4 regions of the Serratia montpellierensis genome follow, and region 2 is predicted to be linked to each of the others. Evidence: predicted binding sites of a transcription regulator. Region 2 holds the regulator's gene; each other region holds the start of a gene.
What was found. Region 2 encodes Fur, which represses iron uptake genes when iron is present. Its sites were predicted from a motif close to ATAATAATGAGAACNACTATCAA; they were not measured.

Region 1 (7,298 bases), on a different contig from region 2:
GCTCAGCGTGGTCGCCGGCACCGGGTGCGCCGTGTCGTTGACCCGCGCCAGCAGCGCGTGATCGTCTGCAGTCAGCATATCGGCTTCGCCGATCGGCAACGTTGCCTGCGCGGCGAACTGCGCCAGCAGCAGCGGCAATCGTTGCAGGTGCGCCTGCAATTCCTGGCGGCTGTAACGCTCGGCGTTGGCCAGCAGTTCAACCTTCAGCTGATGGTGTTCGTCAATAAACAGCGCAATCTCCAGATCGCGCACCGGCCCGGAGGCCAGATCGTGGGTAATGCCTTCGATACCGGCGAAATCCAGCTGGTAATCGAACATTTTGAAGTTGAAGACCGTGCCGTACAGCGGTTCGCCGTCGCCGATGCGCCCCAGATCGCGCTGCACCTGTTCGGCGTCGTAGCGCTGATGGCGACGCACCGTTTTCAGCTCGCGACTGATGCGGGTGGCGGCCTCATACAGCGTGGCCTGCGGCTCGAGGTGCATCTCCATCGGCAACACGTTGATCACCGGGCCGGCGGCGCACAAGGCGGCCGATCCGGTGCGGCGCATGAAGATAAAACCGGCGCTGAAGCTCGGTTGGCCGCTCAGGCGCGATACCCACAGCGCCACCAGCGCCACCGCCATATCGGCGGCGTTCAGCTTCTGCTGCGCGCCACGCTGTACCAATTCGGCGAAGGCCTGCGGATCGCAGCGCTGTTCCAATCGATGGATACGCGGCGTGGGCGTTTGCCCGGCCAGCGGCTGCGGGCAGAGCGTGGCCGGCGGTGGCAGCTGCCGCGCTTTTTCAAGCCAGAAATCGGCGTCGCGTTGCCAGGCCGGCGCCTGCCGGTAAGCCTGGTATTCCGCCACCACGTCGCTGAACGCCGTGAAAGGCGTCGGTTCCAGCGCGTCGCCGTGGCAAAGATGGGAGTAAATCGCCGCCACGCGGCGAGCGATGGCGGTGAAGCTGAAACCGTCCACCAGCAAATGGTGATAGCGCTGATACCAGAACCAGCGATCATCAGCCAAACGCATCACCACATGGCGATACAGCGGTGCGCCGCTGCCGGCGCGCAGATCGCTTGCCAGATCGATGTCCATCAGCGCGCGCGCGGCGGCGTCGGGATCCGGCGACGTCGTCAGATCGACAAGTTCCGGCTCGTGCACCGCCAGCGCATCGTCCAGCCATTGCACCGGCACGCCGTCGCGTTCCGCAAAACGCAGGCGTAGCATGTCCACCTCGCCCAGGCCCTGGATGATGGCCCGCAGCAGAGGCTCCACGGCGACAGGGCCGTTGAGTTCGATGGCATGTGCGACCGCGTAGGCATTGCGATGCGGGGAGATTTGATCGGCGACCCAGATGCCGGGTTGCGCCGCGACCAGCGGCCATTCGCCCGCAAGCGCCGGGCCGCTGAGAGAGTTAGGGGTGTGTGACACTGCTTATTGCTCCCGTGATTACCTGGCGCCGGTCACGCCTCGCGTGCTGCGACCGGCAGAATGTCTTGCCAATGCTGCTCCAGCCATTCGGCGCACGCGGTGCGCGCCGCCGGGCCGAAGACGATCGTCCATTCGGACGGAATGGCGCGGAAATCCGGCCACAAACTGTATTGTTGTTGTACGTTGCGCAGCACCAGGCTGCGCTGCTGTTGATCATCGAACGGATTCAGGCTTTCCACCATGTGTTCCTCGTGCCGTTGCCGTCGCCGATGCCGGATAAGCGGTGGCGAAAGCGGAAGCCCAGACCGCCTGCAGCCCATCGGTCAGGCCGCTGCGCCAACACAGCGCGTCGTGCCCGCCTTCCACCACCCGGTAGTGCACCCGATGGCCGGCGTCGCTCAGGCGTGCCGCCATTTCGCCGCTGACCCGATGCACCAATTTTTCCTGCGAACCGGCTTCCATAAATACCTTCAGCGCGCCGTGATTGCCCAAGCCGTGCAGTTCTACCTGTTGCAGCAACCAGCAGGCGTCATCGGGAATGCTCGGCAGCTGCAGCATGTCGCGCCGCGGCCACCAGTAGGAACCGGACTGGGTGATCACCGCGCCGAAGCGCTGCGGCCAGCGCAGCCCGGCATACAGGGAGGCCAGGCCGCCAAAGCTTTGCCCCGCCACCACCGTGTCAGCCGGTTTGTCGCTGTGCGGCGCCCAGTCGGCCAGCTGTGGCATCAGTTCTTCCTGCACCGCCAGCCAGAAGTCGTCCTTGCAGGTCAGTTCGCGCGACCGATGCGGCAGATCGATGATGTCGATCAGCACATACACCGCTTCCGGCAATGCCCCTTCGCGGGTCAGCTGCATCAGCGGCTCCCAAACCGGCATCTGCTTCGCCCAGAACTGGCCGTCGAGCAGGATCGCGAGCGGGCGCTCGGCCGGCTTGCTGTCACCGGTGGTGTAGATCCAGACGTCGCGGCTATTGCCCAGGCGCTCGCTTTGCCAGGTATGGCGCTGCAAACGCGCCGGCAGCGGTGGCGTACAGCGCCCGCTGGCGATCTCGTACTCGTCGAACGAGCGCCATACCGGCTGCGGCGGTGCATCCGGCATGTGCAGGCCGGATACGCTGTGGCCGCTGGCGCTTTGCCAGGAGCGGTACGGGTTGAGCAGATCGGGGGTGGCGCTGGCGAACACCTGGTGCCACCAGTGGCGCAGGTTGTGCATGTTGGCGTGCGCATCGTCGCCGCTGAACGCCGGCGGCCGCTCGTCAAAGCAGGGGATAAAGCAGTAGCTGCCGCGCCAGGCGCCGCTCAGCTCGGTCTGCCAGTACCACACGTCGGTACCGGCCAAACGCTGCAGGCTTTGCGGCGGATTCGGCTGGTGATGGTCGGTCAGGCAGTTAATGTTGATCCACACGCGACGGTAGGCGGAGGTCAATTCGCATCCCTGAGGATCGCGCCAGAAAAAGGTGGTTCGCCACCGGCCGTTACCCGCCGGTTCTACCCATGGCGTACCGCGCCGTGCCACCGTCAACCACCACCCTGGACTGCCCGCATTGCTGCTGGCCAATAATCTGCTGCTTTCTGACTGTAGTTCTGTATTCACAACGCCTACCCATTTTGTAGTTGGCGGCACCGGGAACGTCGACTTTTCCCTATCGCCGGCCACCGCCCGAACGCACTGTACGCCAAATACTATTGATAATAATTTGCATTTGCAATAGTGTGTAAGGCTTGGAGATCGTGCTGGTATTGCGCGCAACGGACAGGGATCGGGGATACATCAATGGCATCCCTTGCCGCAGCCGATTTTCTATTTCCGACTACACAAAAACTACAACCGCCCTTCCCCCCGTTCGGCGAGGGATGGCAGCAAGGTAGGACACTCAAATGAAAAGCAAGCTATCACGTTATTCTTTAGCCACTCTTATCGGCTTGGGATTGGGCGCGTCCGCGTTCGCCAACGCCGCGCAGCAGACCGACACCCCCACCACGGAAGAAAACAGCGGCACAGCGGATAAAAAGCCGCGCGGCGAAGACACCATCGTCGTGACCGCCGCCCGGCAGAACCTGCAGGCGCCGGGGGTGTCCACCATCACCGCCGAAGAGATCAAAAAACGCCCGCCGGCACGCGACATCAGCGAACTGATCCGCACCATGCCCGGGGTTAACCTGACCGGCAACTCCACCAGCGGCCAGCGCGGCAACAATCGCCAGATCGATATCCGCGGCATGGGCCCGGAAAACACCCTGATTCTGATCGACGGCAAACCGGCCTCCAGCCGCAACTCAGTGCGTCAGGGCTGGCGCGGCGAGCGCGACTCGCGCGGCGATACCGCCTGGGTGCCGCCGGAAATGATCGAGCGCATCGAAGTGCTGCGCGGCCCTGCCGCCGCGCGCTACGGCAACGGCGCCGCGGGCGGCGTGGTCAACATCATCACCAAGAAGGCCGGCGATGCGCTGCACGGCTCGCTGAACGGCTACTTCAACGTGCCGCAGCACAAGCAGGAAGGCGCCACCAAGCGCACCGACTTCAGCCTGTCCGGCCCGCTGAGCGATTCCCTGAGCTTCCGCCTGTTCGGCGGCTACAGCAAAACGCAGGCCGACGCCTGGGACATTAACCAAGGTCATCAATCCGAGCGCACTGGCAGCTATTCCAATACATTACCTGCCGGACGTGAAGGAGTGGTCGATAAAAACATCGACGCCCTGCTGCATTGGGATTTCGCCCATCTGCAGTCATTGGAGTTCGAGTACGCCTACGGCCGCCAGGGCAACCTGTACGCCGGCGATACCCAGAACACCAACACCAACGCCCTGGTGCAGAGCAACTACGGCAAAGAGACCAACCGCATCTACCGTGAAACCTTCGGCCTGACCCACCGCGGCGCCTGGGACAACGGCGTGAGCACCAACAACTACGTGCAGTTCGAGCGCACCCGCAACACCCGCCTGAATGAAGGCCTGTCAGGCGGCTTGGAAGGCATTTTCGACACCAATAACACCGGTTTCGGCACCATCAAGCTGGACGACTTCTTGGCGCACAGCGAAGTCAGCGTGCCGTTTGAACTGGGCGTTTCACAGACCGCTACGCTGGGCACCGAGTGGTCTCAGCAGCGGATGAAAGACGGCACCTCCACTAGCCAGTCTCTCACCGAAGGTGGAGTGATCCCTGGAGTGGACAGCACTAACCGTAGTCCTTATTCCTCCGCACATATCTTCTCGCTGTTCGCCGAAGACAATATCGAGCTGACCGACACCACCATGCTGACGCCGGGCCTGCGCTACGATTTGCACTCCGAATCCGGCAACAACTGGAGCCCGGCGCTGAACCTGTCGCAGGAACTGGGCGACTACTTCACGCTGAAGATGGGTATCGCACGCTCCTACAAAGCGCCCAATCTGTTCCAGAACAACGGTAACTATATCCTGTATAGCCGTGGTCAAGGTTGTGCAGCCAGTGCTGGCGCTTGCTATCTGATGGGCAACGACGATTTGAAAGCGGAAACCAGCGTTAACAAAGAGATCGGGCTGGAGTTCCATAACGAAGGCTGGCTGGCCGGCGTGACCTACTTCCGCAACGATTACCGCAACAAAATTGAGGCTGGCTACGCGCCAATTTCCTCAAACAGTCTTAAAACCGATATCTATCAGTGGGAAAACGTGCCGAAGGCGGTGGTGCAGGGGCTGGAAGGCTCATTGAACGTGCCGGTCAGCGAGACCGTCACCTGGAGCAACAACGCCACCTACATGATCGAGAACAAGAACAAGACCACCGGCGATTACCTGTCGGTGATCCCGAAGTTCACCGTCAACTCGACCCTCAGCTGGCAGGCTACGCAGGATCTGTCGATGCAGTCCACTTTAACCTGGTACGGCCGGCAGAAACCGAAGAAGTATAACTATAAAGGAGAGAGCGCTGTCGGCTCAGAAGCCCGCGAGGTCAGCCCTTACGCCATCGTCGGCGCCAGCGCGACCTATGACTTGACCAAAAACGTCAGCGTCACCGCCGGCATCGACAACCTGTTCGACAAACGCCAGTTCCGCGCCGGCAATGCACAAACTGTTGGCAACGCGAAAACCAACTCCTACATGTATGGTGCAGGCGCAGCCACCTATAACGAATCGGGGCGTACCTACTACATGAGCATCAACACCCACTTCTGATGACATGACCCAACGAAAAAGGGGCGCCGCGGCGCCCCTTTTTTTATCTTTATATTTAATATTTAGTTACCTGGTGTGCAGCTGAATGCGCACCACGCTTTCCGGCTTGCCGGCCTTGGTGGAAGCGCCGTCGTTTTTCACCGTCACGAACAGCGCGTCGCCTTTCGGATCCAACGCCAGGCTGTTAGGGTGAGGCGGCAGGTCTACGGTTTGCAGGCGCTTGAGCGTTTTGGCGTCGAACACCGTCAGCGTCCCGGCGCCGTGATCCACGCGCACGCCTTTGCGGTTGGCGACATACAGCCGCTGGCTGCGTTCGTCGAGCAGCAGGCCGATCGGCACCTCATCCGTCAGCTCGCTGGCCAGCACTTTGCCGCTGTCCGCATCCAGCGCAAACACCCGGTGGCCGCTGCTGCGCTTCACGTAGTCGTGCCCCAGATGATGGTTGCGGTAGTCGTCGCGATCGATACCCTGATCGACGCCCAGCAGGCGATTGCTCGCCGGGTCATACACCAGGTTCAGCAGCTGATCGGCCTGCACTTCGTGCGTGGCGGTGATCGCCAGCGTGTCGGCGTTCAGGGTGATCACCTGCCCCTGCATGTTGGAGACGAACACCCGGCGGCCCTTCTCATCCAGCGTGATGCCCACCGCGTTGTAGCCGAAGCCCGGGATCACTTTCTCCAGCTTGCCGGCTTTGGTATCGACCACGTACAGCACGCTGTCGACGCCGAAGCCCAGGCCCGGCAGGAACAGACGGCCGCTTTGCGCGTCATACTTGAGCTCGCGGAGGCGGTACAGGTAGTCCTCGGTGATTTTGAATTTCTTCAGCTCCGCCAACAGGAAGTCCAGGCGCTTGCCGCTGATGCCCGCCTGCTTGTAAGCCTGCTCCAGCACCGCTTTGTCCAGCAGCTTGATGCTGCCCAGCGCGTGGTTGGTGGTAGTGTCCACCACCCCAACTTCGCCGTTGAAAGCCTGCGTCAGGTACAGGCGATTGCCCGCGTCGTTCAGCGCCACGCCGAAGCCTTTCACCTGCAGCGGGATCTCTGCCTTGATCGCCAGGGTGTTGGGATCCAGCCGCAGCACGCGGGAGCGCGCCTCTTCTTTCCAGTCCGGCGCGCTGACGAACAGCGCCTGTTGCGAGGTGCTGTAGGCCATCTCCACCACCGTCGATGACAGCGCCTCGCGCTTGATGTCCTGCGGTTTGATGCCGACATCGTCCGCCTGCGCGGCGCCGGCGACCACCAGAGAGGCCGCCACCAGCAGCGACAGTAGCGCGCGCGGGGTTGCTAGGGTTCCAGACATCCTTTTATCTCCTTGAAAATCATGCTTTCGGTTAGAGTGAAACAACGTCATGCCTGCGGCCCGGGCGGCAGCGCCGCCAGAGCGATATCGCCAGCGATGTGCTGCGCAAACTGGGTAAAGACGTGCTGAACGCCATCGGCGATCAGATTGGCCTGCTCCCGGCTGTAGTGGTCCTGACGGTAGGTCATCATCACCCGCAGGGATTTCTTCCCGGCCAGATCGTCTTCCATCACCTCAAACTGCAGGCCGAGCAGCGATTCGGCTTTCTCCGGTTCCACCTGACGGTAGGCGATCGCACTGCCGTCCTGCAGCCGGAACTCGCCGTTCAGCTTGATGCGGCTGTGGATCTGGATGAACACTTCGAACATGTGATTCTTGCGGTCGGCGTCCACGCCGAATAGCCCTTCTTCCACCAGATCGATCGGAATG
Region 2 (7,298 bases):
TCCGAACAGCATCTACGACGGCCTGGCCTGGCTGCAGGCGCTGACCTTCGGTTACACCACCGGTCAATTCAACTGGCGTCTGGAAGGCACCATGGTCAAGGCGGAAGGCAACCAGGGCTTCTTCCTGCAGCGCATGACCCCGACTTACGCCTCGTCCAACGGTCGTCTGGACGTGTGGTGGGACAACCGCTCCGACTTTAACGCCAACGGCGAGAAAGCGGTGTACGCCGGCGTGATGTATGACCTCAGCAACTGGAACCTGCCGGGCATGGCGGTCGGCGGCTCCTACGTTTACGCCTGGGACGCCAAGCCGAGCACCAACCCAATCTACGATCAGAGCCAGCGCCTGAAAGAGAGCGCCTGGAGCCTGGACGCGATGTACACCATCCAGGAAGGGCGTGCCAAGGGCACCCTGATCAAGCTGCACTACACCCAGTATGACAACCACACCAACATCCCGAGCTGGGGCGGCGGTTACGGCAACATCTTCCAGGACGAGAAAGACGTCAAGTTCATGGTCATCGCGCCATTCACCATCTTCTGATGCGTTCCCCGGCCTCGCCGCCGGGGGGCAGTTAAGGGAATTCAACGATGAAAAAAATCATGCTGATGTTGGCGGCCGCCGCGGCCTTGAGCGCCTGTGCGCAACCCGCCGCGCCGCCGGAAGACGCCAAATTGAAGCAGGCATACAGCGCCTGCATCAACACCGTCGAAGGCTCGCCGGAGCGTCTGCAGCCCTGTAAGGCGGTGCTGAACGTGCTGAAACAAGAGAAGCAGCACCAGCAGTTCGCCGCGCAGGAAACGGTGCGGGTGATGGATTATCAGAACTGCATTATGGCGGTGCACAGCGGTAACGGTCAGGCTTACGACGCCAAGTGCGGCAAGCTGTGGCAAGAAATTCGCGATAACAATAATTAAGAAGGACGAGAACATGAACGCATTCAAACTGAGCGCATTAGCCGCGTTGACGGCAACGATGGGATTCCTGGGCGGCATGGGAAACGCCATGGCCGATCAACAGCTAGTGGATCAGCTGAGCCAGCTGAAGCTGAACGTGAAAATGCTGGATAACCGCGCCGGCGAAAACGGCGTGGATTGCGCGGCACTGGGCGCCGACTGGGCCTCATGCAACCGGGTGTTGTTCACCCTCAGCAACGACGGCCAGGCGATCGACGGCAAAGACTGGGTCATCTATTTCCACAGCCCGCGCCAGACCCTGCGGGTAGACAACGACCAGTTCAAGATCGCTCACCTCACCGGCGATCTGTACAAGCTGGAGCCGACCGCCAAATTCAGCGGTTTCCCGGCCGGTAAGGCGGTGGAAATCCCGGTGGTCGCCGAATATTGGCAGCTGTTCAGAAACGACTTCCTGCCGCGCTGGTATGCCACGTCCGGCGACGCCAAGCCGAAAATGTTGGCGAATACCGACACCGAAAACCTGGACCAGTTTGTGGCGCCGTTCACCGGCGACCAGTGGAAGCGTACCAAGGACGACAAAAACATTCTGATGACGCCGGCTTCGCGCTTTGTCAGCAATGCCGATCTGCAGACGCTGCCTGCCGGCGCGCTGCGCGGCCAGATCGTGCCGACGCCGATGCAGGTGAAGGTTCACGCGCAGGACGTCGATCTGCGCAAAGGGGTATCGCCGGATCTGAGCACGCTGGTTAAGCCGGCGGCGGACGTCGTCAACCAGCGCTTCGCGCTGCTGGGCGTGCCGGTTCAGGCCAACGGTTACCCGATCAAAACCGACATCCAGCCGGGCAAATTTAAAGGCGCGATGGCGGTGCCGGGTGCCTATGAGCTGAACATTGGCAAGAAAGAGGCGCGGGTGATCGGCTTCGATCAGGCCGGGGTGTTCTACGGGCTGCAGTCGATCCTGTCGTTAGTGCCGAGCGACGGCAGCGGCAAGATCGCCACGCTGGACGCCAGTGACGCGCCGCGCTTCCAGTATCGCGGCATTTTCCTCGACGTGGCGCGCAACTTCCATAAGAAGGACGCGGTGCTGCGCCTGCTGGATCAGATGGCGGCCTACAAGCTCAACAAATTCCACTTCCACCTGAGCGATGACGAAGGCTGGCGCATCGAGATCCCCGGTTTGCCGGAGCTGACGGAAGTCGGCGGCCAGCGCTGCCACGATCTGAGCGAAACCACCTGCCTGCTGCCGCAGTACGGCCAGGGGCCGGACGTCTACGGCGGCTTCTTCAGCCGTCAGGACTATATCGACATCATCAAATACGCTCAGGCGCGCCAGATTGAGGTGATCCCGGAGATCGACATGCCGGCACACGCCCGCGCCGCGGTGGTCTCGATGGAAGCGCGCTATAAAAAGCTGCATGCCGCCGGGAAAGAGCAGGAGGCCAACGAATTCCGCCTGGTGGATCCGACCGATACCTCCAACACCACCTCCGTGCAGTTCTTTAACCGCCAGAGCTACCTGAACCCGTGCCTGGACTCTTCCCAGCGCTTTGTCGACAAGGTGATCGGCGAGATCGCCCAGATGCATAAAGAGGCCGGCCAGCCGATCAAGACCTGGCACTTCGGCGGCGACGAAGCGAAAAACATTCGCCTGGGCGCCGGCTATACCGACAAGGCGAAACCGGAGCCGGGCAAAGGCATCATCGATCAGAGCAACGAAGACAAGCCGTGGGCCAAGTCGCAGGTTTGCCAGACGATGATCAAAGAGGGCAAGGTGGCCGACATGGAGCACCTGCCGAGCTACTTTGGCCAAGAGGTCAGCAAGTTGGTGAAAGCGCACGGCATCGACAGAATGCAGGCCTGGCAAGACGGCCTGAAAGACGCCGAGAGCGCGAAGGCGTTCGCCACCTCGCGCGTGGGCGTCAACTTCTGGGACACGTTGTACTGGGGCGGTTTCGATAGCGTCAACGACTGGGCCAACAAAGGGTATGAAGTGGTGGTCTCCAACCCGGACTACGTCTATATGGACTTCCCTTACGAGGTTAACCCGGACGAGCGCGGTTACTACTGGGGCACCCGCTTCAGCGACGAGCGCAAGGTGTTCAGCTTCGCGCCGGACAACATGCCGCAGAACGCGGAAACCTCGGTCGACCGCGACGGCAACCACTTCAACGCCAAGAGCGACAAGCCGTGGCCGGGCGCCTACGGGCTGTCCGCTCAGCTGTGGAGCGAAACTCAGCGCACCGACCCGCAGATGGAATACATGATCTTCCCACGCGCGCTGTCGATGGCAGAACGCGCCTGGCACCGCGCCGGTTGGGAGCAGGACTATCGCGCCGGCCGCGAATACAAAGGCGGGGAAACCCACTTTGTCGATACCAAGACGCTGGAGAAAGACTGGCTGCGCTTCGCCAATATCCTGGGCCAGCGGGAACTGGCCAAGCTGGACAAGGGTGGCGTCGCTTACCGTCTGCCGGTGCCGGGCGCACGCGTAGCGGGCGGCAAGCTGGAGGCGAATATCGCGCTGCCGGGGTTGGGCATCGAGTACTCCACCGACGGCGGCAAGCAGTGGCAGCGCTATGACGCCAAGGCCAAACCGGCGATCTCCGGTGAGGTGCAGGTGCGTTCGGTCAGCCCGGACGGCAAGCGCTACAGCCGCGCCGAGAAGGTCTAAGCCCGGTGCAACGGCCTGCAGCCCTGGCGGCGGCCGTATAACGAAGGGGGAAGGCGTTCGCTCGCGCGTGTCGGCGTAGGGCGGACGTTGTAGTGAGAGTAGTACGTGGAGTAGCAGTGCCGCTGCAATTGTGATATTTCATGACATGATTTTCCCCCGGCTTGTCCGGGGATTTTTTTGTCCGTTGTACGGCGGGCATAAAAAAACCGCCTCGGTGTGAGGCGGTTTTTCAAAGCCGGTCAGGCTTACTTCTTGTCGTGCAGCGTTTCGTCTTCGCGGCAGTCACCGGTTTCACAGTGGCCGTACAGGTACAGGCTGTGGTTGGTGAGCTTGATGCCGTGCTGCTTGGCGATATCACGCTGGCGCACTTCGATGGATTCGTCGCTGAATTCGATCACTTTGCCGCAGTCCAGGCAAATCAGGTGATCGTGGTGATGCTGTTGGGTCAGCTCGAACACGGACTTGCCGCCTTCGAAATTGTGACGTGTCACAATGCCCGCATCGTCAAACTGGTTCAGTACGCGATAAACCGTTGCCAGCCCGATCTCTTCGCCCATATCAATCAGTTTTTTGTACAAATCTTCCGCACTGACGTGATGGCATTCCGGATTTTGCAGTACTTCCAGGATTTTGAGTCGCGGAAGCGTGACTTTTAAGCCGGCCTTCTTCAATGCGATGTTGTTGTCGGTCATGCGAATTCAGTCCTGTTACTATGCTAATCAAGTTGAGGCGTACTCGCCTGTGGCATCGGTCGGCACAAAGAGTTAATGCGTCTCATTATAGAACCGGTTGTACTAAATGGAAACCGCCGGTTGTTAACAAAGATATAATTGCACTATTGCATGTTTTGCATGCAACGCCTTGATGGATGGGATAAACCGATATCTCAGTCTACCGTGACGGGGTGGGAAGTTACAAATCTGTAGCTTCTATCGCAGCAATCCCTGCTGCCGATGACGGCCCTGTGGGCACACTATGCACTTTACAGGGCCTTTGTTCAACCTTTCGCCAGTGCCGGGGCTTAGCCGACGATATCGGCCAGGCTCAGCTCTTCGACGATCTGTTTGACCCAAGCGTCCACGCGCTCGTTGGTCAGCTCCGGCTGACGGTCTTCGTCGATCGCCAGACCGATGAAGTGATCGTCGTCCGCCAGGCCTTTGGAGGCCTCGAAGTGGTAGCCTTTGGTCGGCCAGTGGCCCACGATGGCCGCGCCGCGCGGTTCGATGATGTCGCGAATGGTGCCCATCGCGTCACAGAAGTATTCCGCGTAGTCTTCCTGGTCGCCGCAGCCGAACAGCGCCACCAGTTTGCCGTTGAAGTCGACTTCTTCCAGCGTCGGGAAGAAATCATCCCAGTCACACTGCGCTTCACCGTAGTACCAGGTCGGGATACCCAGCAGCAGAATATCGAACCCTTCCAGGTCTTCTTTGCTGCTTTTAGCGATGTCATGCACTTCAGAGACGTCGTCGCCAAACTGTTTCTGGAGAATTTTCTGGATCATTTTGGCAATGTTTTCGGTATTGCCAGTGTCGCTGCCAAAGAAAATGCCTACAGTAGCCATATCGCGTATAACCTTTAAATTCAAGTAATTGCATTACTCGACGCCGGCACTGCCGCCGCTGACGCCGATTAAAATGATGCCATGGCAAGAGCCTTTCGCCTCCGGGGCGGGCGCCGACAGGCGCAGTCTCTTACCGGTAAATGCGTATCATGCCAGAAAGTGGCGCCGGGGTTTTATCGCATTTATGCGATGCCGGAGAATGAAGAAAAGCGTGGTCGATCCGGCGTTGTCCTTAACGCCGCGCCGCACGTGCGGCCGAAGAGATCAATGTTCCGGCTGTTCTTCCGCCAGTTGCGCCAACAGCATCTGCTCGATGAGCTCGCTGCGGCTGATGTTGCGCTGTTCCGCCAGTTTGTTCAGGGCGTCCACCGCATCCGCGTTGATTTTCAGCTCTACGCGCCGCAATCCACGCACTTTATCGCGCCGTAACTGATTGCGCTTATTGATTCTAAGCTGTTCATCGCGGGAAAGCGGGTTGGTTTTCGGGCGCCCCGGACGGCGTTCATCTGCGAACAGATCCAGCGTCGTGCGATCCGTTTGTTCTTTTGCCATAGGTAGCGGTACTGCAAGGGAGTTTGCATCAAAAAGCGCTCGCACGCTTCCGGAGGCATCGATTAACACACTTCGGGCCAATAAACCCTAACCCAAATTCACCCCCGAACCGGCGTTCGCGAACGCGCTGGCGCGGTGGCAAAATTATAGCGCGCCATATTACCCCAGCAGATGGAGCGACGACAATGCCTAACTGCGGGCTAAACGCGCTAAGCCGTTATCTTTAGCGCGTTTTTTCGCCAGGTAAGTGCATTTTTCAGGCTTCGTCGAGGAAACGGTGAATGGCGCGCAGCACCGCTTCCGGTTTTTCGGCGTGCACCCAATGGCCGGTGCCGGCGACGACGTGCGCGCGGGCCTGCGGGAACTGGCGGGCGATATCCGCACGGTAGCTGTCCTGCACGTACGGCGACAGGCCGCCGCGAATGAACAGGGTCGGATGCGGCCAGGCCGGAACTTCCTGCCAGCCGGTGATGTCTTCGTAGCGTTCGATCAGCACCGGCAGGTTGAAGCGCCATTCGCCGTTGTGGAAGGACTTCAGCAGGAACTGGATCACGCCTTCTTCCTGCAGGTAGTCGCGCATCAGCTGGGCAGCCGCCTGGCGCTGGGTGATGCCGGCGGCGCTGACGGCCTTCAGCGCGGCGAAGATCTCGTCGTGGCGGCGGGTCTGGTAATTCACCGGCGCGACGTCGATGACGATCAGCCTGGCGACGCGCTCGGGCGCGATGGCGGTCAGCGCCATCGCCGCTTTGCCGCCCATCGAATGGCCGATGACGATCGATTTTTCCAGCTGCAGTTCGTCGAGCAGCGCCAGCAGATCCTGCGCCATGGCGGGGTAGTTCATGTCGTCGGCGCGCGGAGAGAGGCCGTGGTTGCGCAGATCGACCTTGATCACCGTGTGCTGTTTATGCAGATCGCGCGCCAGCACGCCCAGGTTGTCCAGATTGCCGAACAGCCCGTGGATCAGCAGCACCGGCAGCGCGTCTGACTCGGCGGCCAGCAGTTGATAATGTAATTTCATGGCGAAGTTCATACTGAGAGAGATTCAGATTAGGGTATCATGATTGAATCGCACGATGAATCATGCGGAATTTTCGCGGCGCGGGCTTGGCAGTGCCGGCTATAGGTATTAGTCTGCATTTGCCGTCCGGAGGCACATTGTTGTGTTCGCCCCAGCGCTTTTAACCTTATAATCCCATGGCTTGAATGCAGGATCTGGCTTCAGGTTCTAAGTAGAAAAAACAGTATTGGATAAAGATGAAAACTATTGAAGTCGACGAAGAGCTTTACCGTTATATTGCCAGCCACACGCAACACATCGGTGAAAGCGCGTCCGATATTTTACGCCGCATGTTGAAATTCACCGCCGGGCAACCGGTACGCGCGTTGCCTGCCGCCAGTGCGTCGCAGTCTGCCGAACTGGAAAAAGCGGCGCCGGCGCAGCGTCCGCGCGATCGCGTGCGCGCCGTGCGTGAACTGCTGCTGTCGGATGAATATGCCGAGCAGAACAAAGCGGTCAACCGTTTCATGCTGGTGCTGTCCACGCTGTATACCCTCGATGCCGCCGGTTTCGCCGCCGCCACCGAGGCGTTGACCGGC
Region 3 (7,298 bases), on a different contig from region 2:
ACGTCGTAGCCTTTGTCCCACTTCGGCAACCAGTCAAAGCCCCAGCTGTTGTCCTTCTGCGCCTTGTCGCCGTAGAAGGTCTTCATCATGCTGACGAAGAATTTTGGGTAGTTGCCCCAGTAGTTCACCTGGCCCGGCAGCAGCGCCTTCGGCGTGTTGGCCTTCAGGTAGGTGTCGAGATCGGTCTGTTTCTCCGACGGCAGCGTCATGTAGCCCGGCAGGCTCTGCGACAGCAGGCCGAGATCGGTCAGACCCTGGATGTTGGAGTGGCCGCGCAGCGCGTTGACGCCGCCGCCCGCCATGCCCATGTTGCCGAGCAGCAGCTGGATCATCGCCATGGTACGGATGTTCTGCGCGCCGACCGAGTGCTGAGTCCAGCCCAGGGCGTACAGGAACGAAGCGGTTTTATCCGCGACGCAGGTTTCGGCGATGTATTCGCACACCTTGAGGAAATCGTCCTTCGGCGTGCCGCAGATGTTGGTCACCACGTCAGGCGTGTAGCGGCTCACGTGCTGCTTCAGCATGTTCCACACGCAGCGCGGATCCTGCAGCGTGACGTCGCGCTTGGCGAAGCCGTTCTCGTCGAACTGGTAGTTCCAGGTGGTTTTGTCGTACTTGCGGTTTTCCGCGTCGTAGCCGCTGAACAAGCCGTCTTCGAAGGCAAAGTCTTCCCGCACCAGCAGGCTGGCGTTGGTGTAGGCCTCGACGTACTCGCGGTTAAACTTGTTGTTGGTCATCAGATACAGCAACACGCCCGACAGGAAAGCGATGTCGGTCCCGGAGCGGATCGGCGTGTAGAAGTCCGCCACCGATGCGGTTCGGGTAAAGCGCGGATCGATCACGATCAGCTTGGCATTGTTGTGTATTTTGGCTTCCATCGCCCAGCGGAACCCCACCGGATGCGCTTCCGCCGCATTACCGCCCATGACGATAATCAAATTCGCGTTCTTGATATCAACCCAGTGGTTGGTCATCGCACCGCGACCAAATGTTGGAGCAAGACTTGCTACCGTTGGTCCGTGTCAGACACGCGCCTGGTTGTCTACGGCAAGCATGCCGAGAGCGCGACTAAATTTTTGCGACAGAAAACCGGTTTCGTTGCTGGCGGCCGAGGCGCACAGCATGCCGGTGGTCAGCCAACGGTTGACGGTAACGCCCTGGTCGTTGGTTTTGATGAAGTTGGCATCGCGGTCTTCTTTCACCAGCTTGGCGATGCGGGTAAAGGCGTCGTCCCAGCTGATGCGTTGCCATTTGTCCGACCCCGGTGCCCGGTATTCCGGGTACTTGAGGCGGCTTTCGCTGTGGATGAAGTCAACCAGGCCGGCGCCTTTCGGGCAAAGCGCGCCGCGGTTTACCGGGTGATCCGGATCCCCTTCGATATGGAAAATGCTTTCTTTGGCGTTCTTGGCGCCATCACCAAGGCTGTACATCAACAGCCCACAGCCGACGGAACAATACGTACAGGTATTACGGGTCTCACGGGCGCGCAGCAGTTTGTACTGCCGGGTTTCCGCCAACGCCACTTCGGGGGCAAAGCCCAGCGCGGCCACCGTCGTTCCTGCCATACCGCCAGCGCAGATCTTAAAGAACTGCCTTCTGCTGACCTGCATGGGGGTCTCCTTTACTCTCGATTGTCACATTGTTCAAATGCGCCTGCCCCGCTAGCGCGGCAAACGCGAATGTCACTGTTGTTATGCTTGCTACGAACGCCGGCCATATTACCACAGCGTGCTTGTGGTTGTTACACACTCGTGCTCATTCAGTGAACGCATTGGCACATTTCGATACATTTCGACCTTGGCGCTCCCTACAGTATAGAGAGTAACCAACGTGCCGGGGCGATGGCTTGACGCGGCCACCCGCCGCCCTCTTCTATCAGTATGTTAGCGCATCGATTTGTACATTAACCACACACTTCACAGGGCATTGATAATCATTTTCAATATCATTTAATTAACTATAATGATCCGACTGCTTACGCGGTGCTCGCCCTTTGCGCCGCCCATACACCACTGGAGATGATGATTATGAGTTATTCACTGCCATCCCTGCCGTACGCTTACGACGCACTGGAACCGCATTTCGACAAGCAGACGATGGAAATCCATCACACCAAACACCACCAGACCTACGTCAACAACGCCAACACCGTGCTGGAAGCCTACCCTGAGCTGGCCAAATACAGCGTTGAAGAGCTGATCCAGGATCTGGATAAAGTGCCTGCCGACAAACGCACCTTCATGCGCAACAACGCCGGCGGCCACGCCAACCACAGCTTCTTCTGGAAAAACCTGAAAACCGGCACCACGCTGGGCGGCGATCTGAAAGCGGCCATCGAGCGCGATTTCGGCAGCGTTGAGAAATTCCAGGAAGAGTTCGAGAAAGCCGCAGCCACCCGCTTCGGTTCCGGTTGGGCCTGGCTGGTGCTGAAAGACGGCAAACTGGCCGTGGTGTCTACCGCTAACCAGGACAGCCCGCTGATGGGCGAAGCCGTCGCCGGCGCTTCCGGTTTCCCAATCATCGGCCTGGACGTGTGGGAACACGCTTACTACCTGAAATACCAGAACAAACGCCCTGACTACATCAAGGCGTTCTGGAACGTGGTCAACTGGGACGAAGCCGCCGCACGCTTCGCCGCGAAGAAGTAATTCGCCCCCGTTGATGAAGATGCCCGCCACCGGCGGGTATTTTTTTGCCTGAAATCCGCTAAAGTTTGACCACTTCTTGCCGATGGTTTGTTCAATTGACGTTCGCCCGGAGAAGGAAAAACGCTATGGCGGCATTGCAAGCATTGGCAGGAAAGTTCACTCATCTCACCGTAGGTAAAAAGCTCGGTCTCGGCTTCGCGCTGTTGCTGCTGTTGGCGGTCGTCATCGCCGGCACCGGGGCGCAATATCTGCATATCATCGAATCCCGCGCCGATCGCATCGACTTCAGCAACCGGCTGAACGAGGAGATCAACCAGGCCAAATACAACCGCGCCATGTACGGCCAGACCTACCAGCCGGAGTATCTGCAGAACAACCGCGCCAATATTGAAAACGCCGTCAAACTGATAGACCAGGGGCAAGCGCTGGACTGGGATGCCCAAAGCCGCAAGGATCTGCAGCGCCTGGTGACGCTGATCGGAGAATATCAGCAGCAGCAAAAAGTCTTTGAGCAGGCGGTCACGGCGAAAGACGCGGTGCGCCAAAGCTGGAACATGTCGGAAGTGCAAGCCAGCCTGAGCCAGGTGGAGCGCCAGCTGACCAACGGCGATCTGCAGCTGGCCTTCATTCAGCTGAACCAGAAGCTGACCCAGGTGCGCTACGGCGCGCGCGGCCTGCTGCTGAGCCTGAACAAGGAAACCGAAGCGCCGCTGATGGCGGCCATTGACGATGCGCGTGACGCGGCCAATGCCCTGAGCCGCCGGGTCAGCGACGCGCAACGCCCGCAGCTGCAACCGCTGCTGGCCGCGCTGGACGATTACAAAAACCGCATCGCGGCCTACCTGCCGGCCTATGAGCACGAACAACAGATCAGCCGGCAGCTCGGCGAACGCGCGCAAGCGATCGGCACGCTGGTCAACGCCTTTATGCAGGACGAGCTGGTGCAGACGCGCAACAACATCAATCTGGCGCAGCTGCAAATGGGCATCACCACGCTGATCGCCATCATCGCCGGGGTGCTTATCGCCTGGCGCATCACGCTGCAGATCACCCGTCCGCTGCACAGCACGCTGGCCATGGCGGAACGCATCGCCAGCGGCGACCTGCGCCAGGCACAGACCAGCACCCGCCGCGACGAGCTGGGGCAACTGCTGAACGCGGTGGCGGCGATGAGCCAAAACCTGCGCACCATGATTGAGAAGATTCAGATGGGAGTCAGCCAGGTCTCCACCGCCTCTGCGGAAATCGCCGCCGGCAACACCGATCTCTCCTCCCGCACCGAACAGCAGGCGGCGGCGGTCGAAGAAACCGCGGCCAGCATGGAACAGCTGACCGCCACGGTGAAACAGAACGCCGACAACGCCCATCACGCCAATCAGCTGGCCACCGACGCTTCGCAGACCGCGCAGCAGGGCGGCAAGCTGGTGGAAAACGTGGTCAGCACCATGCGCGATATTTCCAGCAGTTCGCAGCGTATCGCCGAAATTACCACCCTGATCAACGGCATTGCCTTCCAGACCAACATCCTGGCGCTCAACGCCGCGGTGGAAGCGGCGCGCGCCGGCGAACAGGGACGCGGCTTCTCGGTGGTCGCCAGCGAAGTGCGCAGCCTGGCGAGCCGCAGCGCCCAGGCGGCCAAGGAGATCGAAGGGCTGATCGCCGAGTCGGTCAGCCGGGTGAAAACCGGCACCGAACTGGTGGAAAGCACCGGCAACACCATGGAACAGATCGTCCGTTCGGTCACCCACGTGCGCGACATCATGGCCGAGATCGCCGCCGCCTCCGATGAGCAGACGCGCGGCATCGCCCAGATTGGCCAGGCGATCGTCGAAATGGACCACACCACCCAGCAGAACGCCGCGCTGGTGGAAGAGTCCGCCGCCGCCGCCGATTCGCTGGAAGAACAGGCCGATATGCTGCTGCAGAGCGTCTCGGTGTTCCGTTTGGCGGAGCAGACCGAACCCACCGCCGTGAAAGCCGCCGCGCCGAAAGCGCCGGCGGTAAAACCCGCGGCCGCCAACGCCGCCGCGGAAGAGAACTGGACCACCTTCTGACGCCCCGCCGCCCGCCCGATGACTTTCGGGCGGGTTGTTATGTCCCCCCGGCACAACTCAGGCTATGCTGAGCCCTCGACGCGAGACACGGAGGCGCACATGCATCACCCAGACGTTTACATCGGCAATATTCAACCCTATGAAGGCGGGCGCCCCAGCGCCATCGCCAAACGCCAGGTGGATGGCGCCATCCGGCTCACGCCGCTCGGCCTGGAAGGCGACGAGCAAGCCGAGAAAAGCTACCACGGCGGGCCGGATCGCGCGCTGTGCCACTACCCGCGCGAACATTATGCCCACTGGCGCGAACAGTTTCCGGCGCAGGCCGAGCAGTTTTGCGCCCCGGCCTTCGGCGAGAATATCTCCACCGAAGGACTGACCGAACACAATGTGTTTATGGGCGACATCTTCCGCTGGGGCGAAGCGCTGATCCAGGTCACCCAGCCGCGCTCGCCGTGCTTCAAGCTCAACTACCACTTCGCCATCGAGGATATTTCGGTGCTGATGCAGCAAAGCGGCCGCTGCGGCTGGCTGTATCGGGTGGTCTCGCCGGGTGCGGTCAGCGGCGATCGTCCGCTGGAGCTGGCGGCGCGCAGCAGCGACGTGTCGGTCGCCGAAGCCATCGCCATCGCCTGGCATATGCCGTTCGACGCGGAACAATATCGCCGCCTGTTGGCGGTCGCCGGCCTCTCCGCCAGCTGGAGCAAGACCATGCTCACGCGGCTCGCCGAAGGGCGCCTCGAGGACTTCAACCGCCGCCTGCTCGGCCGTTGAAATCGCGGGCGGAAAAGATGAAAAACGTGCGCCGAATGCCGCGTTAACCCTCTTCTTCCGCCTATACTGTAGCCGCGTGTTTTTTCAGCCAGGAGCCAGGTATATGACCACCCCGACCCATTCGATTCATCATGCCGCCGCCGAGGGCTATCAGGCCAACGCCGATCGCTATGTAAAAGGCCGGCCGGATTACCCGCCGGAAATCGCCGCCTGGCTGCGTGAGTCTATCGGCCTGCACGCCGGCATGACGGTCATCGATCTCGGTGCCGGTACCGGCAAGTTCACTCCGCGCCTGCTGGAAACCGGCGCGCAGGTGATCGCCGTCGAACCGGTGCCGCAGATGCTGGAAAAACTGTCGGCGGCGCTGCCGCAGGTGAAAACGCTGGCGGGCACCGCCGACGCGATCCCGCTACCGGACGAGTCGGTCGATGCCGTGGTGTGCGCCCAGTCCTTCCACTGGTTCGCCACGCCGCAGGCGCTGGCGGAAATCCTGCGTATTCTCAAGCCCGGCGGCAAACTCGGTCTGGTGTGGAACATGCGCGATGCGCGCGTCGGTTGGGTGCGTAAACTGAATCAGATCGTCGATAGCCACGAAGGCGATGCGCCGCGTTTCTATACCGGCGAATGGCGCAAATTCTTCCCGTTCAAAGGCTTTGAACCGCTGCAGGAGCAGGTGTTTATGCTGGGCCACCGCGGCGCGGTGGAGGACGTGATCTACAACCGGGTGCGTTCAACCAGCTTTATCGCCGCACTGCCGCAGCCGCAACAGGAGCAGGTTATCGATCGGTTGCGCCAACTGGTGGCGGAAGAAGAGGAGTTACAGGGCCAGGACACGGTAACCGTGCCCTATCAGACCAAGGCGTATTTCACCACCAAGGTCTGACGCCCGGGGGTTCAGAAGGCTTTCTTGGCGTAACCGGTGACCGCTTTCAGGCCCATCTCGCGGCCCAGCGCGGTCATTGGGTGCACCACGATCAGCCCGCGCGCGCTTTTCTTCAGCGCACCCATATCGGCCTGCTCTTTCTTGGTGATCTCGCGGCTGAACGGCAGCTTGCTCAGCTTCTGCGCTTCGGCGCTCAGCTTCTCGCCACGCACGTCTTTCAGGCGCTCGATCTCCGTCGCCAGTTTCTCTTTTTCTTTGGTGTGCTGCGCGATCAACTCAGGGTTGCCCTGTTGGATCACGGTCGCGTCTTTGTGGTTCAAGGCGTCCAGCAGGTCGCTCAGGCGCTTGATCTCTGCCTTTTCTTTCTCTTTCATGGTCTCTGGCCCGTTGTGCCCAAAATGGCACGCTAATCAATGATACCGGCATTGTAGCAAAAGGCGCGCGCCGTTACCCGTCCTGCGCAATGCCGGGCGGCAGGCCGCTCATCTCGCAGGCCCTGGCGCCGAGCCGGGCCAACGCCTGGGTGTAGCGCGCGTTGAATGGGTAGCAGCAGGAGAGCCGCAGCGCGTTGCGGTAACGCCCGCTGGGCGAATACAGGGTGCCCGGCGTCAAACAAATCTGCTCCTCCAGCAGCTGATGGAACAGCGCCACGCTGTCCACGCCGGGGGGAAATTCAACCCAAAACACGAAGCCGCCCGCCGGCTGCGTGGCCAGCGTGCCGCGCGGGAAATGCCGGGCGATCAGCGCCCGCGCCTCGTCGACCTGGGCCGCATAGCGCTTGCGCAGGTTGCGCAAATGGTGATCGTAGCCGCCGCTCTCGAGGAAGGTCGCCAGCGTTTCCGACAGCAGTTGCGATTCGGACATCGACGATACCGCCTTCAGCTTGCGCAACGCCTCGTGGAAACGGCCGCCGCAGATCCAGCCGACGCGAAAATCCGGCGC
Region 4 (7,298 bases), on a different contig from region 2:
GGCACTCGGTGAACGAACTGATCGCCGACGTGCCGGATAAAGAGATGCTGGGGCTGAACATCGTTGAGTTCGCCGGCGACGATCGGGCGCTGATCGACGGTCAGATGGAGACGCTGTGCCAACGGCTGGATGAACTGATCGGGCAGCGGCAGGGCGGTGTGATCGGGTACCAGATCTGCGGCGATCTGGTCGGCATCGAGCGCATTTACAACATGCGCAAGAAGGCGGTCGGGCTGCTGGGCAACGCCAAGGGGCGCGCCAAGCCGATTCCGTTCGCCGAGGACACCTGCGTGCCGCCGCAACACCTGGCGGACTATATCGTCGAATTCCGTCAACTGCTCGACGACCACCACCTGAGCTACGGCATGTTCGGCCACGTCGACGCCGGGGTGCTGCACGTGCGCCCGGCGCTCGACATGTGCGACCCGCAGCAGGAAGTGCTGATGAAGCAGATCTCCGATCAGGTGGTGGCGCTGACCGCCAAATACGGCGGCCTGCTGTGGGGTGAGCACGGTAAGGGCTTCCGTGCCGAGTACAGCCCTGAGTTCTTCGGGGAAACGCTGTATGAAGAGCTGCGCCGCATCAAGGCGGCGTTTGATCCGGATAACCGGCTGAACCCGGGCAAGATCTGTTCGCCACTGGCGGTAGATGCGCCGATGATGCAGGTGGACGCGGTTAAACGCGGCACCTTCGATCGTCAGATCCCGGTCGAGGTGCGCACTTCGTTCCGCGGCGCGCTGGAGTGTAACGGCAACGGCCTGTGCTTCAACTTCGACGTGCGCAGCCCGATGTGCCCGTCGATGAAGATCAGCGGCAACCGCATTCATTCACCGAAAGGGCGGGCGACGCTGGTGCGCGAGTGGCTGCGTCTGTTGGCCGAGCAGGGCGTCGATCCTTTGGCGCTGGAGAAACAGCTGCCGCAGCAGCGAGTCAGCCTGCGCGGTTTGATCGAAAAGACCCGCAACAGCTGGCACGCGGGCAAGGGCGAGTATGACTTCTCGCACGAAGTGAAAGAGGCGATGTCCGGCTGCCTGGCCTGCAAGGCCTGCTCCACCCAGTGCCCGATCAAGATTGACGTGCCGGGATTCCGTTCGCGCTTCCTGCAGCTCTACCACACCCGCTATCTGCGCCCGGTAAGCGACTACATGGTCGCCGGTGTGGAGAGCTATACCCCGTTGATGGCCCGCGCGCCGAAGGTGTTCAACTTCTTCTTCCGCCAGCCGTGGCTGCGGGAGATGAGCCGCAACGCCATCGGCATGGTCGATCTGCCACTGCTGTCCAGCCCGACGCTGCGTCAGCAGCTGTCCGGCCACCGCGCGACCACGCTGACGCTGGAGCAGCTGGAAAGGCTGAGCGCCGATCAGCGCGCCGATCACGTGCTGATCGTCCAGGATCCGTTCACCAGCTATTACGACGCCAAAGTGGTGGCGGACTTTGTCCGCCTGGTGGAGAAGCTCGGCTATAAACCGGTGCTGCTGCCGTTCTCGCCGAACGGCAAGGCGCAGCATGTGAAAGGTTTCCTGACGCGCTTTGCCCGCACCGCGCGCAAAACCGCCGATTTTCTCAACCGCGTAGCGCAGCTCGACATGCCGCTGGTGGGCGTCGATCCGGCACTGGTGCTGTGTTACCGCGACGAATACCGCGAGATCCTCGGCGCTGAGCGCGGCGATTTCCAGGTGCAGCTGGTGCATGAATGGCTGCAGCAGCGGATCGCGGATCGCGCCGAACAGCCGGCGACCGGCGAGCCGTGGTATCTGTTCGGCCACTGCACCGAAACCACCGCGCTGCCGGCCAGCGGCCAACAGTGGGCGGCGATCTTCGCCCGCTTCGGCGCCAAACTGGAAAACGTCAGCGTCGGCTGCTGCGGCATGGCGGGGACTTACGGCCACGAAGCCAAGAACCTGCAAAACTCGCTCGGCATTTATGAGTTATCATGGCACCCGACACTGCAGCGTTTGCCAAGGCAGCGCTGCCTGGCGACCGGCTATTCCTGCCGCAGCCAGGTGAAACGCATCGAGGGCAATGGCGTGCGCCACCCATTACAGGCACTTCTGGAGATGATTGAGTGAAATTGTGGAAACGTGAAACATCGCTGGAGCAGCTGAACCGCGCCGGCGACGGCTGCATGGTCAGCCATGTGGGCATCGAGTTTACCCAATTGGGCGAGGATTTCCTCGAGGCCACCATGCCGGTCGATAGCCGTACCCGCCAGCCGTTCGGGCTGTTGCACGGCGGGGCGTCGGTGGTGCTGGCGGAATCGATGGGATCGATGGCCGGTTACCTGTGCAGTGAGGGCGAGCAGAAAGTGGTGGGGCTGGAGATCAACGCCAACCACCTGCGCGCGGTGTTCGATGGCCAGGTGCGCGGGGTATGTCGCGCACTGCACGTCGGCCGTCGCCATCAGGTGTGGCAAATCGAGATCTTCGACGCGCGCGATCGGCTGTGCTGCACCTCGCGTCTGACCACGGCGGTTATCGACTGATTCTCGCCGGTTTCCGCAGGCTGCCGGCCTGCGGAGCCTTTCGCTTTACAGCTGAAACGGTACGCGTTTGACGAAGTCCTTCTGAAACGCGTTCGCCTTCTCCCAGGTGCCTTCCATCGCATACTTTTGGCAGATCAGCGTCAGCGTGTGGCGGGCGAAGTGATAGCTTTGCACCCGAAACAGCTGGCAGCGCTGCGGATTGTTGATCTCGACGATCAGCCGGTTGTGCAGCTTGCTGAGCGCGTGCAGGTAGCTGTCATCGTCGCCGTTCTCCAGGCACAGATTGGCCATGGTGAGGCTGACGCTGTTGTACCGCTTCAGGTGGTCGATATTGCATTCCGGGCGCCGCAGCGCCGCTTCGGCCATATAAAAGTCCACCGTGGCGTCGCGCACGCTGAATTTGTAGTCATCAATCTTGCCCAGTAACCATGCGTTGATCGAAAGAGTCATTGGCTTCGCGCTCAAATTCAAATTGAATGATAATCATTATCATATAAACTGCCGCGTTGCCGATCAATCCCCGGCGTGGCGTTTTTTTATTGCGCGGAAGGGTAAAAGACCGCCGCCGCCCCAACTTAATCCTGAGCGACTAAACTTTAACCTGAGGGCTGCGCGCTTGCGCAGCGCCACGAAATGCCGATAAACGCACATTTACGACAGACAGAATGCAGAAATAGGTATTTTCTATGAATGTTTAGATCGGCAACGCACCGCAGCGCTGTAACGCTGACGGGCCACCGGGGAGTGCGGTACGGTGATGCAGGATAGATAATAAATTCATAGGGATAGCATGCACACCTTGCCGCCGGACGCCGCAAGCCGCCACGAATGTCCCGCTGGCTTGCCGCACGCCGCAGCGAAAAACCGCGCTGGCGGCGGATACCCCCGCAAAACAAACGGTTGAAGTGATAATCGTTATCACTAACATATAAGCAACCCAGATTGGCTGTGGCCAAACACGAGTGTGAGGTAGACCCTATGCAAACGGAAAATGTCGGCACTTTTTCTCTGGATGAAAATGTCTGGCAAGGCATTTCGCTCAGCGACAGCGCCGTACGACAAATAACGAAACTGATGCAGCAGGATCCGCAGGTGAAAGGGCTGCAGCTAGGGGTGAAACAATCCGGCTGCGCCGGCTTTGCCTATGTGCTGGATCTGACCCGCGAACCCGCCGATGACGATCTGCTGTTTGAGCGCGACGGCGCCAAACTCTATGTGCCGCTGAAGGCCATGCCGTTCATCGATGGCACCACGGTAGATTACGTCCGCGAAGGGCTGAATCAGATATTCAAATTCAACAACCCTAAAGCTCAGCATGCCTGCGGGTGCGGCGAGAGCTTTGGCGTTTGAGCGATGCAATCAACATGACACGAAGCAATGTAGAAATGCCTAATGAAGTGCAGGCTTGGGTCAGCGAAGGTCGCTACAAAGAAGGTTTCTTCACCCAGCTGGCAACCGATGAGTTGGCCAAAGGCATCAACGAAGAGGTGGTGCGCGCCATCTCGGCCAAGCGCAACGAACCCGAGTGGATGCTGGAATTCCGCCTCGAGGCCTACCGCGCCTGGCTGCAGATGGAAGAGCCGCACTGGCTGAAGGCCAATTACGATCGCCTGAACTACCAGGACTACAGTTACTATTCGGCGCCCTCCTGCGGCAGCTGCGACGACGCCTGCGGTTCGCAACCCGGCGCCGAGCAGCAACCGGGCGCGGCGACGGAAAAAGATTACCTGACCAGCGAAGTGGAGCTGGCGTTCAATCAGCTCGGGGTGCCGGTGCGCGAGGGCAGCGAGGTGGCGGTGGACGCCATCTTCGACTCGGTCTCGGTCGCTACCACCTACCGTGAAAAACTGGCGGAGAGCGGGGTGATCTTCTGCTCGTTCGGCGAAGCGATTCAGGAATACCCGGATCTGGTGCGTCAGTACCTGGGGCGCGTGGTGCCCTCCAACGATAACTTCTTCGCCGCGTTGAACGCCGCAGTGGCCTCCGACGGCACCTTCGTCTATGTGCCGAAGGGCGTGCGATGCCCGATGGAGCTGTCGACCTATTTCCGTATCAACGCCGCCAAAACCGGCCAGTTCGAGCGCACCATCCTGATCGCCGACGAAGGCAGCTATGTCAGCTACATCGAAGGCTGTTCCGCCCCGGTGCGCGACAGCTACCAGCTGCACGCAGCGGTGGTGGAAGTGATCCTGCATAAAGACGCCGAAGTGAAATACTCGACGGTGCAGAACTGGTTCTCCGGCGGCGAGAGCAAGGGCGGTATCCTCAACTTCGTCACCAAGCGCGCGCTGTGCGAAGGCGCCGGCTCGAAAATGTCCTGGACCCAGTCGGAAACCGGCTCGGCCATCACCTGGAAATACCCGAGCGTGATCCTGCAGGGCGACAACTCGATCGGCGAATTCTTCTCGGTGGCGCTGACCAGCGGCCATCAGCAGGCGGACACCGGCACCAAGATGATCCACATCGGCAAAAACACCAAGTCGACCATCATCGCCAAAGGCATTTCCGCCGGCCACAGCGAAAACACCTATCGCGGCCTGGTGAAAATCCTGCCGGGGGCGGAAAACGCCCGTAACTTTACCCAGTGCGACTCGATGCTGATCGGGCCGGACAGCGGTGCCCACACGTTCCCTTACGTTGAAGCGCGCAACAACAGCGCTCAGCTGGAGCACGAAGCCACCACCTCGAAGATCGGCGACGACCAGCTGTTCTACTGCCTGCAGCGCGGCATCAGCGAGGATGACGCCATTTCGATGATCGTCAACGGTTTCTGCAAGGACGTTTTCTCCGAGCTGCCGCTGGAGTTCGCCGTCGAGGCGCAGAAACTTCTGGCCATCAGCCTGGAACACAGCGTGGGTTAATCGCCGCATTTTTAGCGCCGTCGGCGCTATCTGAGGACACAGCATGTTAAGCATCAAGAATTTGAAAGTCAGCGTGGAAGGCAACGAGATCCTCAAGGGATTGGATCTGGAGATCAAACCGGGCGAAGTGCATGCCATCATGGGGCCGAACGGCTCGGGCAAGAGCACGCTGTCCGCCACGCTGGCCGGGCGTGAAGAGTACGAAGTGACCGAAGGGGAAGTCACTTTCAAGGGCAAGGACCTGCTGGAACTGGATCCGGAAGATCGCGCCGGCGAGGGCGTGTTTCTGGCCTTCCAGTACCCGGTGGAGATCCCCGGCGTCAGCAACCACTTCTTCCTGCAGACCTCGGTCAACGCGGTGCGCAAATACCGCGAGCAGGAGCCGCTGGATCGTTTTGACTTCGCCGATTTCATCGAAGAGAAAATTGCGCTGCTGGACATGCCGGCCGATCTGTTGACCCGTTCGGTCAACGTCGGTTTCTCCGGCGGCGAGAAAAAGCGCAACGACATTCTGCAGATGGCGGCGCTGGAGCCGGATCTGTGCATTCTCGATGAAACCGACTCCGGTCTGGACATCGATGCGCTCAAGATCGTCGCCAACGGCGTCAACTCGCTGCGGGACGGCAAGCGCGCCTTTATCATCGTGACCCATTATCAGCGCATTCTGGACTACATCCAGCCGGATTACGTACACGTGCTGTCCCAGGGGCGCATCGTCAAATCCGGCGATTTCTCGCTGGTGAAACAGTTGGAGGAGCAGGGCTATGGCTGGCTTACCGACCAACAGTAATTCAAACGCGCTGCAGCAGCTGTATCGCCTGTTCGAAGGCCGCGGCGGCGAGCGTTCGCCGCATGCCTTGGCGCACTGGCAGCAGGCGCTGCGCCTCGGCTGGCCGACGCGCAAGCATGAAAACTGGAAGTACACGCCGCTGGAGAGCCTGCTGGAGCAGCAGTTCCTCGATCCGCAGCCCGCGCCGGTGAGCGCAGAGCAGCTTGAGGCGCTGGCGCTTGGCATCGATGCCTGTCGGTTGGTGTTTATCGACGGCCGCTACAGCGCCGCACTCAGCGATAGCGAACTGGGCGACTACCAGTTTGAATTGACTGCCTACGGCACGCCGCAGGCGCTGCCGGAGCCGGTCCAGCCGGAGATTTTCCTGCACCTGACCGAAAGTCTGGCGCAGGAAACCAGCCTGATTCGCCTGCCGGCCGGCAAGGCCCCAGCTCGCCCGCTGTACCTGCTGCATATCAGCAGCGGACGCGGCGCCAGCGGCGAAGTGAACACCGTGCATCACCGCCATCATCTGGAGATTGGGCGCGGGGCTGAGGCGGAAGTGATTGAACACTACGTCAGCCTGGGCGAGGCCGCACACTTCACCGGCGCGCGCCTGACCGCCAACGTGGCGGACAACGCCGGGCTGTTGCACTGCAAGCTGGCGTTTGAGAGCCAGCCGAGCTATCACTTTGCCCATAACGATCTGGTTATCGGCCGCGACGCGCGGGTGAAAAGCGACAGTTTCCTGCTGGGCGCCGGTCTGACGCGTCACAACACCAGCGCGCAGCTGAACGGCGAAGGCGCGAACCTGGTAATCAACAGCCTGGTGCTGCCGGTGGGCAAAGAGATCTGCGATACCCGCACCTATCTGGAGCACAACAAAGGCTATTGCGAGAGCCGCCAGCTGCATAAAACCGTGGTCAGCGATCGCGGCAAGGCGGTGTTCAACGGCATGATCAAAGTGGCCAAGCACGCGATCAAAACCGACGGCCAGATGACCAACCATAACCTGCTGTTGGGCAAGGTGGCGGAGGTGGATACCAAGCCGCAGCTGGAGATCTACGCCGACGACGTCAAATGCAGCCACGGCGCCACCGTGGGGCGCATCGATGAAGAGCAGCTGTTCTACCTGCAGTCGCGCGGCATCGACAAACACGCGGCGCAGCAGATGATCATCTTCGCC

Region 1: fes (enterochelin esterase) is a predicted target of Fur. The motif match lies at 3,096-3,118, and genes of this name have one in related genera.
Region 3: sodA (superoxide dismutase [Mn]) is a predicted target of Fur. The motif match lies at 1,927-1,949, and genes of this name have one in related genera.
Region 4: sufA (Fe-S cluster assembly scaffold SufA) is a predicted target of Fur. The motif match lies at 3,388-3,410, and genes of this name have one in related genera.

What each region holds. Positions count from the first base shown of each region.
Region 1 covers NZ_VOSN01000002.1:18,047-25,344, reverse strand. The annotation lists gene FUU19_RS01350 (enterobactin synthase subunit F) at 1-1,416, opposite strand, end outside; gene FUU19_RS01345 (MbtH family protein) at 1,449-1,655, opposite strand; gene fes (enterochelin esterase) at 1,630-3,009, opposite strand; gene FUU19_RS01335 (TonB-dependent siderophore receptor) at 3,294-5,570, shown strand; gene FUU19_RS01330 (YncE family protein) at 5,637-6,869, opposite strand; gene FUU19_RS01325 (condensation domain-containing protein) at 6,917-7,298, opposite strand, start outside.
Region 2 covers NZ_VOSN01000005.1:741,120-748,417, reverse strand. The annotation lists gene chiP (chitoporin ChiP) at 1-544, shown strand, start outside; gene chiQ (ChiQ/YbfN family lipoprotein) at 592-918, shown strand; gene FUU19_RS08975 (beta-N-acetylhexosaminidase) at 932-3,589, shown strand; gene fur (ferric iron uptake transcriptional regulator) at 3,835-4,281, opposite strand; gene fldA (flavodoxin FldA) at 4,611-5,150, opposite strand; gene ybfE (LexA regulated protein) at 5,415-5,702, opposite strand; gene ybfF (esterase) at 5,959-6,732, opposite strand; gene seqA (replication initiation negative regulator SeqA) at 6,957-7,298, shown strand, end outside.
Region 3 covers NZ_VOSN01000001.1:182,677-189,974, forward strand. The annotation lists gene fdnG (formate dehydrogenase-N subunit alpha) at 1-1,610, opposite strand, end outside; gene sodA (superoxide dismutase [Mn]) at 2,028-2,648, shown strand; gene FUU19_RS00850 (methyl-accepting chemotaxis protein) at 2,774-4,702, shown strand; gene yiiM (6-hydroxyaminopurine reductase) at 4,802-5,473, shown strand; gene FUU19_RS00860 (class I SAM-dependent methyltransferase) at 5,577-6,356, shown strand; gene FUU19_RS00865 (YibL family ribosome-associated protein) at 6,368-6,730, opposite strand; gene FUU19_RS00870 (aminotransferase-like domain-containing protein) at 6,804-7,298, opposite strand, start outside.
Region 4 covers NZ_VOSN01000022.1:343,094-350,391, forward strand. The annotation lists gene ydiJ (D-2-hydroxyglutarate dehydrogenase YdiJ) at 1-2,069, shown strand, start outside; gene menI (1,4-dihydroxy-2-naphthoyl-CoA hydrolase) at 2,066-2,482, shown strand; gene FUU19_RS23880 (hypothetical protein) at 2,528-2,932, opposite strand; gene sufA (Fe-S cluster assembly scaffold SufA) at 3,461-3,832, shown strand; gene sufB (Fe-S cluster assembly protein SufB) at 3,847-5,343, shown strand; gene sufC (Fe-S cluster assembly ATPase SufC) at 5,387-6,133, shown strand; gene sufD (Fe-S cluster assembly protein SufD) at 6,108-7,298, shown strand, end outside.